Regions from separate parts of the Pseudoalteromonas sp. Scap06 genome, predicted to be linked through region 2. Evidence: riboswitches for the same ligand, from Rfam matches in the RefSeq annotation. Region 2 holds a riboswitch; the other holds the start of a gene.
What was found. A riboswitch is a leader RNA that binds a small molecule or an ion and turns the genes downstream of it on or off. The one in region 2 is predicted to bind lysine.
Positions count from the first base shown of each region.

Region 1: linked by a shared signal. The riboswitch ahead of dapA (4-hydroxy-tetrahydrodipicolinate synthase) and the one ahead of lysC (lysine-sensitive aspartokinase 3) in region 2 are both predicted to bind lysine.

Region 1 is NZ_CP041330.1:204,698-208,115, forward strand. It holds gene FLM47_RS00995 (PLP-dependent decarboxylase) at 1-660, opposite strand, end outside; gene FLM47_RS01000 (2,3,4,5-tetrahydropyridine-2,6-dicarboxylate N-succinyltransferase) at 660-1,400, opposite strand; gene dapA (4-hydroxy-tetrahydrodipicolinate synthase) at 1,416-2,300, opposite strand; lysine riboswitch at 2,428-2,607, opposite strand; gene FLM47_RS01010 (DNA-3-methyladenine glycosylase I) at 2,795-3,418, shown strand, end outside.
Region 2 is NZ_CP041330.1:1,947,690-1,951,107, reverse strand. It holds gene nhaD (sodium:proton antiporter NhaD) at 5-1,252, shown strand; lysine riboswitch at 1,351-1,523, shown strand; gene lysC (lysine-sensitive aspartokinase 3) at 1,599-2,990, shown strand; gene FLM47_RS08955 (4'-phosphopantetheinyl transferase superfamily protein) at 2,964-3,418, opposite strand, start outside.

The DNA.
Region 1 (3,418 bases), 1.6 Mb from region 2:
CAGATTTATATTTAAGTTATTAGCAAGGACTGTAAGTGGTGTAATCATTTGCGACCACAGATCTGCAAGTTTGTCGCTGCTGAGCATGTTACCCCACTGAAAAATATGTAGGCCATCAAAGCTCAATGCTGTGTAGTCTTTAGTATTTAGCGATTGCCATTCATCGCACCCTAAGCCAAATGGAGTAAGGCTATCACCACCAAGTGGGTTTTTATCACCCTCGGGCCAGCGTAATTGAACACGCAGTAATACTTGCAACTGGCACTGCTGGGCATTGGCTTGTTCGTTTAACCAACGCACCTGATTAAGACTTTCTGCCACAAAGGTGCGTACGCCACGTGCAATAAAATGTTTAATTTGTTTTGGGCTTTTAGCAGGGCCCGTGTTGAGCACGCGCTCGCTGTTAATTCCTTGGGCAAGTACTTGCTCAAGTTCGCCTTTACTTGCAACATCAAAGTTAAAACCAGCGTTATCTAAACTTTGTATCACTTTAGATAGGGGATTGGCTTTAACCGCATACCAAAGCTTTACTTCGGTTTGCGCCACTAAGTGCGCAAGGTGCGCATCTAGTGAGTCGAGGTCGTAGACAAAAAATGGAGTATCGAGTTTACTCGAAAGCTCATCAATAGCGCTTTTAACGGGCGTGCTCAAAAAGGTCATTAACGTAAAACCTCTTCAAGCAATAATGACGCGTCACTTTGCTCGTCCCGGTATTTAACAATTAAGGCACACGACATACTCAAGCCTTGAGCACGCGCCCAGTCGTTTGACGCAGGGCGAGAGCCTGGGATCACAATCGCGTATTCAGGGATTGCTTCGCCTTTATCAAGCTGACGCTCATTAACGCAGTCATAAACAGGGATGGTTGCAGATAAGCGAACACCTGGGGCTAGTACCGCGCCTTTTTTAACTACCACGCCTTCAACAATCACACAGCCTGCACCAATGAATGCATCGTCTTCTATGACCACAGGGCTTGCGCCAATGGGCTCAAGTACCCCGCCTAATTGTACCGCGGCGCTCAAATGAACATTTTTACCCACTTGCGCACATGAGCCAACCAATGCGTGGCTATCTACCATAGTGCCCTCGTCAATAAAGGCGCCAATATTTACGTACGCAGGTGGCATAATAATAGTGCCTTTGGCAATATGTGCACCACGGCGCACACTTGAACCACCTGGCACCATGCGAACGCCTGCTGTGGCTTCAAAGCATTGCGGCGCTAGATTATGTTTATCTACAAAGCCACCAGGAAACTCCATGTTAGTGCCGTTTTTAAATGCCTCTAAAATGCCTTGCTTTACTTCTACGTTAGCGTGCCATTGGCCGTTTTCGTCTTGTGTTGCTGCGCGAACTGCGCCCGTTTCTAAATTATTTAATAGTTCTAACCAGCTCATTATAAAAACCTGTATTTAATGCCAAGATAAAATGGTGTTGTTTGCCGATGAAATGTCATCTGTGTGTGTCAGCTCAAGGTGTGTTAAAGGTGGACGTAAATGCGGACTGCTAATACGCCCTTGTAAATGCATTAACACTTTGACTGGGATAGGGTTTGCTACTGAAAATAAACTATTGATAGCGCTAGACCATTGGACAAAAAGATTAGGATGTTGGCCGCTTAAACTGCGCTTTACAAACTCATGGGTTTGCACTGGCCATGCATTGGCTGCAACCGACACTAAACCTTTTGCACCTGCTTGGGCAAAATAAGGCATGAGGGCATCGTCACCACTAAAAATGGCTAGTTCAGGCGCTGCTTGTCGATAGGCTTCAAATTGAGAAATACAGCCACTGGCTTCTTTGAGTGCCCATAAATTTTTATGTTGTTTGAGGTTTTCAATGGTTGCAATGGGAATGCTAACCGCACTACGTCCTGGTACGTTATAAAGCATACAAGGATGAGAACTGGCATTGAGCAGGCTTTCAAACCAATGGGTTTGCCCCACTGCACCGGGTTTGGCGTACAAAGGCGAGCCAAGTAAAAAACCATGAATAGGCAGTTGGTTGCAGTAGTTAACCCATTCAAGCTGCTGCTTTAAGTTACTACCACCGACTGCGACCATAAGCGGGACGCTCGGCTCTAATTGGCAGACATGCTCTACGATGGCTTGCTGCTCTTTTAGGGTCAGGGCTAACCCTTCGCCAGTGCTACCAAGTAATAAAATGCCGTTGTTAGCGGCTTCTTGTTCGGCCACCAAGGTGTCTAAGGTTGCGTAATCAACTAGGCCATTTTGATCAAATGGGGTGATCAGCGCAGTCCATAAATGGAAATTGTTAATATTGAAGTTGTTGATCATCTCTCACGAACTTATAGGGCATTCGTCGAGTTATTGGCGGGTATTTAGGGTGCCTGACTCTTTGAATGTATTTATAATTCGAAGAGCGAATGGGCTTAAATAATAGGGCGCACGGCCTTATTATACTAAGACCAGAAGCTCTCCACCAAATATGTTATTGGTGACAGTCGCTAGGATTCAACCTAGTCGCCCGAAGTAACCTTTCACAAAAAAGTGTTACCTCTCGGCGTTAATTCCCCTCACGTATGCTCAATGGAGTTTGCGCTCCTAACATACGCTACCTGAATAACGCACCTCTTCCAGCCCTTTGCACTTGCTATTGAAAAATCAATCAACAAATACAATGTAATAGGGTAAGTGTGGCGATTAAACCACTTTAGCCGTCTAGGTGTCAAGTGACTAAATACAGAATAGTTCATCGATAATAGCAACGGTTACGTATTGGCTGCTTTTCTCGTAAACTAGTTTCATGGTCGAAGTAAGGTATTAAGCAGATGGAAAAATTTAGCGATATTTATAAGCGTGCAGTGGAGCGAAAGGGCTCTGAAAAAATGCTTAAATTGTTACTCTCAAAACCTTTATCAACAAAGCAACTCGTCACATTAAGTGATGATGATTGGCTAGAAGAATTTACTCGGAAAGTTTTTCAAAGTGGTTTTTATTGGTCGGTGATCAACAGTAAGTGGGCCGGATTTAGAGAGGTTTTCTGGGATTTCAGTGTTGAAAAATTATTGATGATGCCACCAGACATTTTAGAACAAAAAGCCAGTGACGAACGGATTGTGCGCAATTATAAAAAAGTAAAAACCATTACTGATAATGCGTATATGATCCACGAAGTTGCAGAGCAACACGGCAGCTTTAGTGAGTTTATTGCTAACTGGCCAAGTGAAGATATTATTGGCTTGTGGGCGTATTTAAAAAAGCATGGTGCGAGGCTGGGTGGTAATACCGGCCCTTATGCGCTGCGCGCCTTAGGAAAAGATACTTTTTTACTTTCAAGAGACGTAGAAAGCTATTTGCGTGCACATAAAATTATAGATGGTGGATTGCAAACTAAAAAGTCACTAAGTGCGGCGCAGGCATTCTTTAATGAACTGCAGCAGCAAAGCGGCTTA
Region 2 (3,418 bases):
TATCATGGTTTCCTCGATTATCCTGACGCTGATAGCGATTGCATTCTTGCTTATCGTTATTGAGGATGTGATTCACGTAAACAAAGCCAAAACGACATTATTTTTTGGTACACTTTGTTGGATTATCTCCTTTATTTTTCCTCTTAATGGGCAAAGCCCTGAAACGATTCAAACCCTCCTTGACCACAATATTTTAGAAATTGCTTCCTTATGGCTGTTTTTAATGGCCGCAATGACCTTTGTTGCCTATTTAAACTCCAAGGGACTTATTGAAAATGTTGTGAACCGGATAATGCCAACCAGTATTAGTGAACGAAAGCTAATGTTTTTGGTAGGGTGTTTTGCATTTGTATTTTCGTCTATCTCCGACAATGTAACAGCTACACTGATCTCCTTGGCTGTTATCATGTCATTAAAGCTTGAAGCCAAAAAACTAGTTAAGTACGCCACCTTAATTGTATTTGCAGTGAACTCCGGTGGTGTTTCACTTATCACAGGTGATGTAACCACGTTAATGATTTTCCTTGATGGTAAAGTGACTATTAGTCACTTATTATTGTTAATTGTGCCTGCATTATTAAGCGTATTATTACTGGCTACCTTGTTATCAATTGGTATGAACAAGCAGTTAGAGTTTAAAAAGACTAAATTTAAACGCATTGAAAAAACCGACATTACTATCGCTGTCATTTTCTTCACTACCGTTATTTCTACCCTTACTTTAAGTGTTTTATATAGTGTGCCGCCGTTACTTACCTTTTTACTCGGCCTGTCTATTATGTTTTTAGTCGCGCAATTTTTAATGCGCAAAAAAGACATCAATAAAGATATGATCGACTTTATACGTGACATAGAGTACGACACCTTACTGTTTTTCGTAGGTGTGTTATTACTTGTTGGCGCATTAAAAGAAGTGGGCGTGCTAAGCCAATTTACAAACCTGTATACAGTGATGGCGCCAGAGTACGCTAACTACTTAATGGGTATTTTATCGGCCGGTGTTGATAACGTGCCACTAACGGCTGCGTTACTAAAAGCCGACATTGTAATGAGTCAACAGCATTGGTTGTCGTTTACGTATGCAACCGGTGTGGGTGGTTCAATGCTGATCATTGGTTCGGCGGCTGGTATTATTGCTATGAGTAAGGTTAAAGAACTTACTTTTGCAAGTTACCTTCGTTTGTCGTTGTATTTGTTAGTGTGTTACACCTTTGGTTATGCTGGCTCTTACTTTATGGGTAGTTTTATTTGATTTTATAATAAAACGACTTGACAGCTAGACGTCTAAACGATAACTTTCAAAGCCGCACTCTTAGTGCGGTTTTGTTTTATTAGCCACAGGTTAATAATACATTCAGAAGAGGTGCGATACTTAGGTACTTAATGTGAGGCAACGACAGCCTGCGACCATTAAGGAGGGAAGTACTCGCCGAGGAAAATAATGGGTCGTTACCATTGTTTTTCGGTTTATGGGGCTGAATCCTCAAAACTGTCACCAATTTAGGTGGAGAGCTTCTGGCAGTAGATTTTTCTTATCTTTATTTCCTGCCAAGTTCTTCTTGTTTTATTGCGGTTTGGATGCCGCGAAAGGAGACGAAATGACTACCCAATCAGTGCCACAAAGTTCACAGTGCACAAAATCAGATTACATTGTTGCCAAATTTGGTGGCACCAGCGTTGCTAACTTTGAGGCGATGAGCCGTTGTAGCGAAATCATTGTAAACGATAACAGCGTTCGAATTGTTGCAGTGAGCGCCAGCGCCGGTGTAACTAATCACTTGGTGGCACTTTGCAAAGCCGATATTGATGCCGCTGAACGTCAACAGCATGTTGACGGTGTACTTGCTATTCAGCAGGCAATTTTAACTGATCTGACCCTAGATGATGATTTAGCGCTTGGTTTTAATAACACCCTCGATGACTTCCAAACACTGGCACATCAAATACTGACAACAGAGAAGCAACACGATGAGTTACTCAGCTTTGGCGAGCGTTTATCGTCGTATTTATTTACTCAAGTATTGCGCTTAAAGGGCTTAAATTCGCAGCGTTTTGATGTTCGCCAGGTGCTTAAAACCGATAGCCAATTTGGTAAAGCCACGCCTAATGTAGCCGCCACAGCGCTTGCAGCTAAAGAGCATTTAATTCCTTTACTAGAGAACAATGTAATTGTTACTCAGGGCTTTATTGGCAGCGATGAAAACAATGTAACTACCACACTAGGTCGCGGTGGCTCTGATTACAGTGCCGCCTTGTTAGCTGAAGCAATTAACGCTAAAAGTGTGCATATTTGGACCGACGTAGTGGGTATTTTTAGCACCGATCCGCGTTTGTGTGTAAAAGCCACACCTATTGCGCGTTTAAGCTTTGATGAAGCGGCAGAAATGGCCACTTTTGGCGCTAAAGTGCTGCATCCGGCTACAATTTTGCCAGCCAGTCGCAGCCATATAAATGTGTTTGTTGGCTCAAGCACAGAGCCAGAGCGTGGTGGCACTTGGATTGAACGAGAAAAATCTCAGCTACCTGGTATTCGTGCGGTCACGCAACGTAAAAATCAAATATTATTAACCCTTAAAAGCCCTGAAATGCTATTAGCGAGTGGTTTTTTAGCGCGTATTTTTACTATTTTAAGTGAATGTAATATTTCGGTAGACTTGGTTACTACCTCTGAAATTAGTGTAGCTATTACCCTTGATAACGCGCCTAATGCATCACGCCCAGAGCTAGATCAAGAATGCTTAGATAAACTCGCTGAGTTTTGCCATGTATCGGTTGAGAACAATTTAACCCTAGTAGCACTTATTGGGTCTGAAATTGTATTGCGTCAGCACGAAATGAATTTAATGCAGGTGTTGAGCGAATTTAACATTCGTCTTATTTGCCATGGTGCGAGTAAACACAACCTGTGCTTTTTAGTCGAGCAAAGTGAGTCTGATGCTGTGGTCCAAGCTATTCATAGCCGACTACTTGAAGGCGAGCTTGCTGCTTAACGCTGCAAATGAGATAAATGAGCACTGCCAGTCGGTGCTTTTTTTTGCCACAACGCTAATATCAAACTGCTCGTTTACATCATTTGTTAATGCGGTACTAGTTGCACTTAATTGCGAGTTGCCAAGCTCACAAAATACATTGGGGCTTAATAGCTGGGCAATAGGGCGGCTGGTTGCTTTTGCTAACGCCTCTTTTAAAGTCCAAAGTCTAAAAAATGTCGCCGCTTTAGAAGCTGTGCATGGTTGCTTAGTTATAAGAGCCACTTCTGCAGCATCATAAAAGTGCTTTGCGAGTTTTTCAAATGGCCGTTTTAAACTGATTTTTTCTATATCAAAACCAAATAGCGAATGATCAATATTTAGCGCCACGCCTACCAAACCATGAGAGTGTGACACACAGCAACTATACACCTGGTTGTTATTTATAT